One region of the Kosakonia oryzae genome, then DNA from elsewhere that is predicted to be linked to it. Evidence: predicted binding sites of a transcription regulator. Region 1 holds the regulator's gene; each other region holds the start of a gene.
What was found. The regulator PurR, encoded in region 1, represses purine synthesis genes. The targets are predictions, from matches to a motif close to CANGCAAACGTTTGCNTG.
Positions count from the first base shown of each region.

Region 1 (4,255 bases):
TGCGATTGCTAAAACATTTGGCAGCTTTGCCGAGTTTAAAGCGCAGTTTACCGATGCCGCAGTGAAAAACTTTGGTTCAGGCTGGACATGGCTGGTGAAAAAAGCGGATGGCGGGTTGGCGATTGTCTCAACGTCCAATGCGGGAACACCGCTGACGACGAATGCGACACCGCTGCTGACTGTCGATGTCTGGGAACATGCTTATTACATTGACTACCGCAACGCCCGTCCGAACTACCTTGAACACTTCTGGGCGCTGGTCAACTGGACCTTCGTGGCGAAGAATTTCGCCGCATAAAACAAAGGAGGGGCATAGCCCCTCCTCTTTTTACTCGACTGCCGCACAGGCTCGTTCCGGCCGGGAGCGCCCGGAAAACAGCACCACCATCAGCCCAAGCCCGGCAATAATCGCCCCCATCACCGGGACAAAATCATAACCCAGACCGCCGGAGATCACCGCGCCGCCCGCAGCCGCACCGAGTGCGTTACCGAGGTTAAAGGCACCGATGTTCACTGAAGAAGAGAGCCCCGGCGCTTCATGTGCGACGCGCATTACACGCATTTGCAGCGGCGGAACCACGGCAAAGGTCGCAGCGCCCCAGACCACCATACTGATAGCCGCGCCCACTTCGCTGCGGGCCAGGAACGGAATGGCCAGCATGATGGCAATCAGCAGGATAAGAAAGCCTTTCAGCGTACCGGTTACCGAACGATCCGCCAGTTTGCCGCCAAGGTAGTTACCAATCGAGAAACCGACGCCAATCAGAACCAACATCCCGGTAACAAATACCGGCGTAGCATCAGTAATGGTGCGCAGCACCGGCGAAATATAGGTATAGAGCGTAAACATCGCGCCTGCACCGAGCACCGTCGTCAGCAGTGCCGACAGCACCTGTGGACGAACCAGCACGGACAACTCTTTGCGTACATCCGGACGTTCGCCCGTTCCGCCGCCAGGCAGCGAGAAGTAGAGGCTCAGCATAGCAACCAGGCCCAGCACGGCGGTCGCCATAAACGACATGCGCCAGCCGATGGTTTCACCCAGCCAGGTTGCAGCAGGCACACCGCCAATATTGGCGATAGTCAGCCCCATAAACATGGTCGCGACGGCGCTGGCTTGTTTCTCTTTTGCTACCACGCTTGCGGCAACAACCGAACCCAGACCAAAGAAAGCACCGTGGTTGAGGCTGGTGACGATGCGCGCCAACATTAAAGTGGTGTAGTCCGGCGCGATTGCCGACAGCACATTACCCAGCGTAAAGATCGCCATCAGAAAAATCAGCGCATTACGTCTGCCTCGGTGCGACAGCAGCAGCGTCATCAGTGGCGCTCCCACCATCACGCCAATCGCATAAGCGCTAATCAGCATTCCCGCCGCCGGAATGGAAACATCGACGCCACGGGCAATAACGGGCAGCAACCCCATCGGGGAGAACTCCGTTGTACCTATCCCAAAGGCGCCAATCGCCAGGGCAAGCAGAGGGAAATTAATTTTCATCGTTTGACTCCGAAAAAGCCGTGTCGGTTGGGGACACTGTCGCAGAAGTCAAAAGTATGACAGCAATCACAAAAAACAGAAGTTAGCAGAATGACAAAAGATTATTGCAGAAGTGATAACAATGGCGGGGAAAGCCGAGGGAGAAGGCTCTCCCTCGTGCCAGATCAATGCAGCGCGGCGGTCAGCCCACCGAAAACAATCAGGCTCAGAACAATGACGGTAGTGACCAAAGAATACTTCAGATCGGTGCTCATCAATTTTTCTCCATTTTCATTTCCCCACAAATAGTGGGTTTGCGCATTTTTGCACAAATAATCATAAAAATCTTGCAGGAATTCGGGGGAGATATGTTTTAGCGCTTCCCCTTTTGCTCAAGATAAGACAAAATTCGACGCTAAATTTATTAGCGTACCGGCCATTGACTCCCCTCCTGACGTTTAGTGTCTTTTTCCCGGCGTACCGCACTCACTTTGCTGGGGTTCAGGGTGATGGAAGGCAAACGTTTACCTTAAGTATTATCAGGAGCTTATGATATGGTCTGGAGTGATTTCTGATGGCAACGATTAAAGACGTCGCGAAACGAGCAAACGTTTCCACTACAACCGTATCTCATGTAATTAACAAAACGCGCTTCGTCGCTGAAGAGACTCGCAACGCCGTATGGGCAGCGATCAAAGAGTTACATTACTCCCCCAGCGCCGTGGCGCGTAGCCTGAAGGTCAATCACACTAAATCGATCGGTTTGCTGGCCACCAGCAGCGAAGCCGCCTATTTTGCCGAGATCATCGAAGCCGTAGAGAAAAAATGCTTCCAGAAAGGCTACACCTTGATCCTCGGCAACGCCTGGAACAGCCTTGAGAAACAGCGCGCCTACCTGTCGATGATGGCGCAAAAACGCGTCGATGGCCTGCTGGTGATGTGCTCCGAATACCCGGAGCCGCTGCTGAGCATGCTGGAAGAGTACCGTAATATTCCGATGGTCGTGATGGACTGGGGCGAGGCGAAAGCCGATTTTACCGACTCGGTCATTGATAACGCTTTTGAAGGCGGCTATATGGCCGGCCGCTATCTGATTGAGCGCGGGCATCGCGATATCGGCGTCATCCCTGGCCCGCTGGAGCGCAACACCGGCGCAGGCCGCCTCGCCGGTTTTATGAAGGCGATGGAAGAAGCGATCATCACCGTACCGGAAAACTGGATCGTACAGGGCGACTTTGAACCGGAATCAGGTTACCGGGCGATGCAGCAGATCCTCAACCAGTCACACCGCCCCACTGCCGTGTTCTGCGGCGGCGATATTATGGCGATGGGCGCGCTCTGCGCGGCGGATGAGATGGGGCTGCGCGTTCCCCAGGATATTTCGCTGATCGGCTATGACAATGTGCGCAATTCCCGCTACTTTACGCCCGCGCTGACCACCATCCATCAGCCGAAAGATTCGCTGGGTGAAACGGCCTTTACCATGTTGCTCGATCGTATTGTCAACAAACGCGAAGAGTCGCAGTCCATCGAAGTTCATCCGCGTCTGATCGAACGTCGTTCAGTGGCAGATGGCCCATTCCGCGACTACCGCCGTTAATCACCCCTGCGGGGGCCGCTACTGTGGCTCCCGCAACCATTCGCTGTTCAGCGTCTCACTGTCCCCCAGATACTCCAGCAGCCAGCTCAACGCCGGTGATGCGTCATTTTGTTGCCATGTCAGGCAGCAGGCCGCATCCGGAAACGGATTCTCCAGTTCCAGCGCCACCCAGTCGCCGCTGTCCAGCCGGGGACGGGCGAAATGCGCGGGCACCATCCCCACACACAGCCCGGCAGAAAGACAGGCTTCTGAAGAGGACCAGTCCGGCACGATGACCCGCTTCTGGTTATCCAGCAGCCAGGTAATACGTTTAGGCAACGAGCGCGACGTATCTTCCTGGATCAACGAGGGCCAGTTGCGCAACGTTTCATCGCTTAGCGGGCCGGGCATTGATGCTAGCGGATGGCGGCTGGAGACCACGCATTTCCAGCTCAGCATGCCCATATCACGAAACGCATACCGTCCACCGACCGGGATCGCCTGAGTCGCGCCAATCGCCACCTCAACGCGGCCATCTGCCAGCGCATCCCAGACACCGTTAAACACCTCCTGGTAAACCTGTAATTCGACGTCGTTAAAATGTCGGTAGAAATCGACGATCAATTGCCGTGTTCGCGCCGGTTTCACAATGTTATCCACGGCAATCGCCAGTTGACCGCGCCAGCCGTTAGCGATCTGTTGGCACTGCTGGCGGGTGATCTGCATTTTTTTGATAACAGATCGCCCCTCTTTTAAAAACCAGCTTCCGGCAGGTGTTAACTCCACATCGCGATGACGGCGTTCAAATAACGGAACCGCCAGCCACTCTTCCAGTTGGCGCACGGTATAGCTCACTGCTGAAGGCACACGGTGCAACTCCTGAGCGGCACCGCTGAAACTTCCGTTGCGTGCAACAGCATCAACCACTTCCAGTGAATATTCTGACCACATAATCTGCCTGCAAAAATTTTGAAATCACTGCGCAAATATTAGCGTTTCACAAGCGGAAAAGCACTCCTTACACTCGACAGCCCTGAAGAAGCAACAAGGTGAGAACTCAAATGCAACCTGGCAAAGGATTTTTAGTCTGGCTCGCGGGATTAAGCGTGCTCGGCTTTTTAGCCACCGACATGTACCTGCCCGCGTTCAGCGCGATACAACAAGATTTGCAAACCTCTCCGGCCATCGTCAGCGCCACG
Region 1 is NZ_CP014007.2:3,017,642-3,021,896, forward strand. Features, by position in the region: gene sodB (superoxide dismutase [Fe]) at 1-298, shown strand, start outside; gene AWR26_RS14340 (MFS transporter) at 329-1,498, opposite strand; gene cydH (cytochrome bd-I oxidase subunit CydH) at 1,663-1,752, opposite strand; gene purR (HTH-type transcriptional repressor PurR) at 2,052-3,077, shown strand; gene punR (DNA-binding transcriptional activator PunR) at 3,096-4,007, opposite strand; gene punC (purine nucleoside transporter PunC) at 4,118-4,255, shown strand, end outside.

Region 2 (4,255 bases), 2.2 Mb from region 1:
TTGTGTACTTCGCCGGTGGTGCCAACCTGTTGCAGCAGAACACCGAAAACATCCTGGTGATCCAGCACTTTGTCAGCCGCATCAACAATTACCTCAAACCCGAAGGTTTCGGCACGCGTGCGCACGACATCCAGCGTTTGCGGGTGCACATCATCGGCAACGAAGAAACGGTTAGCGCCTTTCAGTTTGCTCACGCGCTTCGCCATCGCCATCGCTTCAGCGGCAGCGGTCGCTTCATCCAGCAGGGAAGCAGAGGCGATATCCAGGCCGGTCAAATCCAGCGTCACCTGTTGAAAGTTAAGCAGCGCTTCCAGGCGCCCTTGCGATACTTCCGGCTGATACGGCGTATACGCGGTGTACCAGCCTGGATTTTCCAGCATATTACGCAGGATCACCGGCGGTAACTGCACTGCGGTATAGCCCATGCCAATGTAAGACTTAAAGCGCTTGTTGCGGCCCGCGATGGCTTTCAGTTCGGCAAGCGCGGCGAATTCGGTGGTAGCTTCACCCACCTGTGGCGGCGCGGCGAGCTGAATATCTTTCGGTACGATCTGCGCAATCAGGGCATTCAGCGAATCTGCCCCTACGGTGTTCAGCATCTCCTGCTGTTGCGATGCGTCCGGGCCAATATGCCTGCCGATGAATGCGGTGCGATTTTCAAGCTGGCTTAACGTCTGAGTCATGAGCGATGGTTCCTGAAACGTGCGGTGAATCGTATTCGGAAATTATCTGAATACGCTAAAGCATTCGCGTTGCAGGAAGTCGGCGATGCTGCAAATCCCCAAACGCTACATCAGTAAGTAACCGGGATGAGCGAGCAAGCCAACGCGCCTGCAACGTGAAGGATGACGCGTATTTATTCGTCTTCTAACAATGCGGCGTATGCCGTTGCATCCAGCAGCGCAGCAACTTCCGATTCGTCACTGGCTTTGATTTTGAAGATCCAGCCTTCGCCGTACGGCTCGCTGTTAACCAGCTCCGGAGAGTCATTCAGCGCATCGTTAACGGCTACGATTTCACCGCCAATCGGCGCATAGATATCAGAAGCGGCTTTTACCGATTCGGCAACGGCGCAGTCATCGCCAGCGCTAACGGTCGCGCCCACTTCCGGCAGGTCGACAAACACCATATCACCCAGCAGTTCCTGAGCATGTTCAGTGATGCCAACGGTATAGCTACCGTCTGCTTCTTTGCGCAGCCATTCGTGTTCTTTGCTGTATTTCAGTTCGCCCGGTACGTTGCTCATTTTATTCTCTCCAGATAAAAATTACGTTACGCGACAGCTTTGCCATTGCGCACAAAAACAGGTTTGGTCACTTTGACCGGCATTTCGCGGTTACGGATCTGCACAATTGCCGTTTCGCCAATCCCGGCCGGAACGCGCGCCAGTGCAATACTGTAGCCAAGCGTCGGCGAGAAGGTCCCGCTGGTGATCACACCTTTTTGCACGTTGCCGTGCACATCAGTAAAGTGCACCGGTAACTCATTCCGCAGCACACCTTTTTCCGTCATCACCAGGCCAACCAGCTGTTCGGTGCCTTTTTCACGCTGTTGCTCCAGCGCTTCACGACCAATGAACTGGCGATCCTGCGGTTCCCAGGCAATGGTCCAGCCCATATTGGCAGCCAGCGGAGAGATGCTTTCATCCATCTCCTGGCCATACAGATTCATGCCCGCTTCCAGGCGCAATGTATCGCGCGCGCCGAGCCCGCAAGGTTTTACGCCCGCTTTCAGCAGATCCTGCCAAAAGCTGGCAGCTTTTTCGTTCGGCAAAGCAATCTCGTAACCCGCTTCACCGGTATAGCCCGTGGTCGCGATAAACAGGTCGCCCGCTTCCACGCCGAAGAACGGTTTCATTCCCTCAACCGCGCTGCGCTGCGCATCGGTAAACAGGCTGGCGGCTTTCGCCTGCGCGTTTGGCCCCTGAACCGCGATCAGCGACAGATCATCACGAACGGTGATATCGATGGCAAAAGGTTCGGCGTGTTGGGTGATCCAGGAGAGGTCTTTTTCGCGGGTGGCGGAGTTTACAACGAGGCGGAAGAAGTCTTCGGTGAAGTAGTAGACAATCAAATCGTCAATCACGCCGCCCGAGGCATTCAGCATGCCGGTGTAGAGGGCTTTGCCGGGCTTCGTGAGTTTAGCCACATCGTTTGCCAGCAAATATTGCAGAAACTCCCGGGTGCGGCTGCCTTTCAAATCGACGATGGTCATGTGCGAAACATCGAACATCCCGGCATCGCTACGTACTGCGTGGTGCTCATCAATCTGCGAGCCGTAATGCAGCGGCATCATCCAGCCATGGAAATCCACCATGCGGGCACCGCATAACGTGTGTTGTTCATACAAAGGGGTCTGCTGAGCCATCTTGTCCTCGTCGAATAAGCTGCGCTATCACGTTTTTCGGCGGCGTTCATTTCGCCAAAACGACCAGCGTCAACGGCCATTTCGGACGCCGACGCAAACGTTATCTTTTGCCTGAACTTAACACTGAAAGCGGCACTTAACCATAAGAGAAAATGGGCCATCACATTAGCTTATGACCTGTTTAGCTAAAAACAGCAACAGAGTTTTGTGCCAGATAAAAACGAAATCATCCACATAAAACATCAATAAAGCGACGTAACTGCGCCTTATTTCAATATTTCACTCCGCAAAAACATCATTTTTTCTGCAGTGAGAAAAATCACACATGAGTAAATCTAATCCGAAAAACGAGGTGAAATTAGAATATTTCAAATGAGGCAGGAAGTCCCCTTCCCGTTTGAGGGAAGGGAAATGTGATGGGGTTAACGCAACCACTCCGGAAGGTCATTCAGGCCGAGCGCCTGGCGCAGCAGTTGTGTTTTTACCCCTGGAAGGGTATCCGCCAGTTTCAGACCAATATCACGCAACAGCTTCTTCGCCGGGTTCGACCCGGCAAACAGTTCGCGGAAACCCTGCATTCCCGCCAGCATTAGCGCCGCACTGTGCTTACGGCTGCGCTCGTAGCGACGCAGATAGAGATGCTGGCCGATATCTTTGCCTTCGCGGCGCAGACGGCGCAGCTCGGTAATCAATTCCGCAACATCCATAAAGCCCAGATTGACGCCCTGCCCAGCCAGTGGATGGATGGTATGCGCAGCATCGCCCACCAGCGCCAGACGATGACCGGCGAAGTGGCGCGCATAGCGACCGGTAAGCGGATAAACCTGACGCTCGCTTGCCACACTGCACAGACCAAGACGATTATCAAAGGCCACGCACAGCGCCTGATTGAACGTCTCATCGCTGGCCTGTTGTAGCGTTTTCGCTTGATCCGGCGGCAGCGACCAGACGATCGAACACAGATGCGGATCGTTCAGCGGCAGAAATGCCAGAATGCCATCGTTATCGAACACCTGCCGCGCGACGGCCTGATGTGGCTCCTCGGTGCGAATGGTCGCCACCAGCGCATGATGGTGATAATCCCAGTAAGTTAGCGGAATATCCGCTTTGTTGCGCAACCAGGAGTTCGCGCCATCCGCCCCGACCACCAGCCGGGCCGTGAGCATCGTGCCATCTTTTAAGGTGAGAAACGCGTCGTTCTCGCCCCAGGCCACCTGCTGTAATTCGGCGGGGGCAATCATGGTGACATCCTGACACTGCTGCGCTTTATCCCACAGCGCCTGATGAATCACTGCGTTTTCAATAATATAGCCAAGGTGAGGATAGCCCATGCTTTGGTCGTCAAAGGAGATGCGGCCAAAGCTGTCTTTGTCCCACACTTCCATGCCGTGATAGCGCCCTGCGCGGTGGGCAATGATGTTTGACCACACGCCAAGATGCGTCAAAAGTTTTTCGCTGGCGGCGTTAATCGCCGACACGCGCAGCGCCGGTGGTGCATCTTCCGCCAGCGGCTGCGGAACATTCTGCTCCAGCACCGCAACCCGTAAACCGCTCCCCTGCAACCCGCAAGCCAGCGCCAGACCTACCATGCCGCCGCCGACAATCGCAACATCAACACTCTGCACTCTTTGCTCCTTTGATTAACGGGCTACCCAACCGAGGGTGCGCTGCGCCAGTACATCGCGCGCCGGGGTAAATAGTTCCATCGCCATCAACCCGATATTGCGCCCGACGACAAGCGGCGCCCAGCGGTTGGCAAAAAGATGCACCAGCCCGTCGGTAACGCCTATGGTTGCACTTTTGTCCGCCTGACGCTGGTGACGGTAGCGCGTCAGCACCGGATAACAGCCGACATCTTTCTGCTCCGCCCACGCCTCTGCTAACGTTT
Region 2 is NZ_CP014007.2:843,232-847,486, reverse strand. Features, by position in the region: gene gcvP (aminomethyl-transferring glycine dehydrogenase) at 1-683, opposite strand, end outside; gene gcvH (glycine cleavage system protein GcvH) at 857-1,246, opposite strand; gene gcvT (glycine cleavage system aminomethyltransferase GcvT) at 1,273-2,367, opposite strand; gene ubiI (FAD-dependent 2-octaprenylphenol hydroxylase) at 2,790-3,992, opposite strand; gene ubiH (2-octaprenyl-6-methoxyphenyl hydroxylase) at 4,008-4,255, opposite strand, start outside.
Region 2: gcvT (glycine cleavage system aminomethyltransferase GcvT) is a predicted target of PurR. The motif match lies at 2,458-2,475, and genes of this name have one in related genera.

Region 3 (4,255 bases), 2.5 Mb from region 1:
GTCCATCCACAGTTGCTTCCAGTTTTCCGGCAGCGTGTACTCCAGCCCGGCGAACGCGGCGTCGTCGAGCACCAGCGCATGGCCCGCGCGATACCAGTTACCGGAGGTGCGCACCATGCCGTTTTCCCAGCGCGAGGTGAACTGTTGTAGCGCAATTCCCTGCGGAGAAAAGTTGGCATTCAGGATCGGGTCGAACAGATGCAGCGAGCCGTAAATAAACTCGCTGGCGTTCATCGACAGCCTGCCGTCGTCGCTCTGCCAGTCACCCTTAATCAGCGTCAAATTGCTCAGGCTCAGATCGAGGTCGGTAACCGCCCAGCCCGGCCCCTGTAAACGCGCGTCCGTCACGTCGACACGGCCAATCTGTAATGACGGTAACGTGGTCAGCGGATTGAAGAAATCGAGCAGGGTTTTATCGCTTTGCAGGCGAATATCGTTCAGGCGCAGGTTATTCACCACCCAGCCGCCATCAGCAGTGCGTTTTGCATCGCCGGTCAGCGAGCCGCGCGCCATGTCCGCGCCGATAGTCGTCAGGGTAACAACATCTTTGTCAATACTGCCCTGAATGAGCACGTTGCTGGCCGGAACACCGTTTAACGTCAGCGAACCGGCGCTCATCTGAATTTGCGTTTTACTGCCCAGCACATTGCCGGCCACCGGCTGCCAGGGCGAGACGCCGCCCATCACCCGTTGCGCGCTCAGATCCCAGCCCGTGGTCGGGCTATTGAACGCCATATTATTGAGCTGCAGGCGATCGGCCTGGAAGGGAAGCGGCGCGGCAGACGGGGAGAAATTGAGCGTGCCATCCTGCAATAAAATAGTGTCGGCGTGCAGCGGATCGGTCAACTGGCGGCTGCTCAGGCCAATATCCACGGTTTTAGCGACCAGTGTCGCCGGGTTACCTTTGCGGCCGAAATTGACGTTTTTCAGTAACACATGGGAAGGCGAGGAGAAGCGGTGATCAATCACGTCGAAGGTGAGGTGATAGTCGCTGTTGTCATTTACCCAGTTGCTGACCTGTGTCGCGCCCCAACGGGTTTGCAGCAGAAAATAAGCGGCCACTATCGCCAGTAGCAGGACGATAACGACAACTAAAAGCAGCTTTCCAAGAAATTTCATGATCTTCCATCCCCGAAGTGTCAATCAGGCAGTTATGCACGATTTATGCGCAATGCTCAAGGGCGGAATGATGAAAGGAGATGACAGCGGCAGCCGGTAAGCCCGGCTGCCGTGGCGCGGTCAGTTTTTCTCTGGCGGAAAAATCAGATTCAATACAATTGCGGTGATACCGCCTGCGGCGATACCGGAGGAGAGCAGGTTTTTCAGCCAGTCTGGCGCGAATTGCAGGATCTGCGGCTGCTGGGAAACGCCAAGGCCCACGGCCAGCGACAGCGCGATAATCATAATCGCGCGGCGGTTCAGCGGCTCGCGGGAGACGATACGCACGCCGGATGCGGCAATCGTACCGAACATCACCAGCGTTGCGCCGCCGAGCACTGGCTCAGGCAACTGCTGAACGAAAGCGCTGACCGCCGGGAACAGACCCAGCACAACCAGCATCAGCGCCACGAAGAAACCGATATAGCGGCTGGCGACGCCGGTCAACTGAATCACGCCGTTGTTCTGGCCAAAGCAGGAGTTCGGGAAAGTGTTGAACACCGCCGAAACAAACGAGTTGATGCCGTTCGCCAGCACGCCGCCTTTCAGGCGCTTCATGTATACCGGGCCGGCGACGGGCTGCTCGGAAACGTCAGAGGTGGCGGTGATGTCGCCGATGGTTTCCAGCGAGGTGATCATAAATACCAGCATCAGCGGCAGCAGCAGGTTCCAGTCGATGCTCAGGCCGTAATAGAGCGGCGTTGGTACCATAAAGGCGTTCGCTGGCGCGCTATATTCCGGCAGCATGCCCATAAACAGCGCCAGAACATAACCGACCGCCATGGCGATCACCAGTGAAGCAATACGCAGGTACGGATTACGCTGACGGTTGAGCAGAATAATGATCGCCAGCACCACGCCCGCCAGCAGCAGGTTTTTCGGCGCGCCGAAGGTGTGGTTGCCCATTGCGGCAAAACCACCGCCGACGGAAGTCAGGCCAACCTGGATCAGCGACAGGCCGATAATCATCACCACCACGCCGGAAACCAGCGGAGTAATAATGCGGCGTGCCAGCGGCAGAATGCGCGAGATAACCATTTCGGTACAGCTTGCCAGCATCAGGGTGCCGAACAGCGCAGCCATCATGGTTGGCACATCCGCACCGCCGGTTTTCAGCGCCGTGCCGCCCATGATTAACGGCGCAACGAAGTTGAAGCTGGTCCCCTGAATCGACAGCAGACCGGAACCCACCGGGCCCCAGGCTTTAATCTGGATGATGGAAGCGACGCCGGAGGCGAACAGCGACATGCTGATGATGTGCTGAGTGTCCTGAGCCGGTAACCCCAGCGCCTGGCAGATCAGCAGCGCGGGCGTAATCACGCCAACAAACATCGCCAGCAGGTGTTGCAGCGCGGCAAACAGGGTTTGCGGCAGCGGCGGGCGGTCTTCAAGGCGATAGATCAGCTCGCTGGGTTGAGTCTGCGCAACCGGTTGCGCATTTTCGGACTCGATGGTGTTTAAGGACATCTCAGACAATCCCCTGATGGAAAAGCGCTGATTTTATCGGACTGTTTGGTAAAAGCAAACGGTTGCTATGTTAAAAACACACTTTTCGAAGGGATGTTCTTTCTACCGGATAAGGTTCTGAAACTCAGGCGTTGGAGTAGCGTTCTGTTTCCGGCATCCAGCGTTCGATTAATGCCGCTGCAAGCTGCGGATAACGCTCGTGAATATGGCGGGCGACGCGCTGAACTTCCGGGATCATCGCCTGGTCGCGCAGCAGGTCGGCGACTTTGAATTCTGCATTGCCGGTCTGGCGGGTTCCCAGCAGTTCGCCGGGGCCGCGAATTTCCAGATCTTTTTGCGCAATGACAAAGCCGTCGTTGCTGTCGCGCAGCACCTGTAAGCGTTTTTGCGCTGTCTTTGAGAGCGGGGATTTGTAGAGCAAAACGCAGTGCGAGGCTACCGCGCCGCGCCCGACGCGCCCGCGTAGCTGGTGGAGTTGCGCAAGGCCAAGCCGCTCCGGGTTTTCGATAATCATCAGGCTGGAGTTTGGCACATCCACACCGACTTCAATTACCGTGGTCGCGACCAGCAGATGCAGCTCACCCTGTTTGAACGCCTGCATGACTGCCTGTTTTTCCGCTGGCTTCATGCGGCCATGCACCAGCCCGACATTCAGCTCTGGCAGCGCGAGCTTCAGCTCTTCCCAGGTGGCTTCTGCCGCCTGCGCTTCCAGAAGATCGGACTCTTCAATCAGCGTACATACCCAGTATGCCTGGCGGCCTTCGTCGATGCAGGCGTTGCGCACGCGATCGATAATCTCATTGCGGCGAGTATCCGGAATGGCGACGGTGGTTACCGGTGTGCGACCCGGTGGCAGTTCGTCGATAACCGACGTATCGAGATCGGCGTAGGCGGTCATCGCCAGCGTGCGCGGAATCGGGGTGGCCGTCATGATTAACTGGTGCGGATGGAATCCTTGCTGCTGGCCTTTCTCCCACAATGCCAGACGCTGGTGGACACCAAAGCGGTGTTGCTCATCGATAATCACCAGCGCGAGGCCGTTAAACTGCACCTGCTCCTGGAAAATAGCGTGCGTGCCGACCACCATCTGTACTTCGCCATTGGCAATGGCATCCTGCTGTGCCTGGCGCGCCTTCCCTTTTTGTTTTCCCGCCAGCCAGCCCACTTCGATACCGAGCGGCGCAAACCAGTTGCGGAAATTGTTGGCGTGCTGCTCAGCCAGCAGTTCGGTTGGTGCCATCATCGCCACCTGCTTACCGTTGGCGATCGCCCGTAACGCGGCCAGTGCGGCAACCAGCGTTTTACCGGAGCCGACATCGCCCTGAACCAGGCGCATCATCGGGATATCCAGCGCCATATCGCGCTCGATCTCCGCCACGACCCGCGCTTGCGCGCCGGTTGGTTTAAACGGTAGTGATGCCAGCAAGCCTTGCTTCAGTTCATCTTTAGCAATGAGCGGCTGAGCATGATAGCGCTGAGCCCCGGCGCGCAGCGCCAGCATACTCAGGTTATGCGCCAGTAATTCTTCAAGGATCAAACGACGCTGCGCCGGATGCGTACCCGCTTCAAGTTCGGCCAGTTGCAATGACGGCGGCGGGCGATGCAGCGTGTGCAGCGCTTCCGGCAGGCT
Region 3 is NZ_CP014007.2:79,998-84,252, forward strand. Features, by position in the region: gene AWR26_RS00400 (AsmA family protein) at 1-1,119, opposite strand, end outside; gene AWR26_RS00405 (nucleobase:cation symporter-2 family protein) at 1,240-2,625, opposite strand; gene recG (ATP-dependent DNA helicase RecG) at 2,750-4,255, opposite strand, start outside.
Region 3: AWR26_RS00405 (nucleobase:cation symporter-2 family protein) is a predicted target of PurR. The motif match lies at 2,677-2,694, and genes of this name have one in related genera.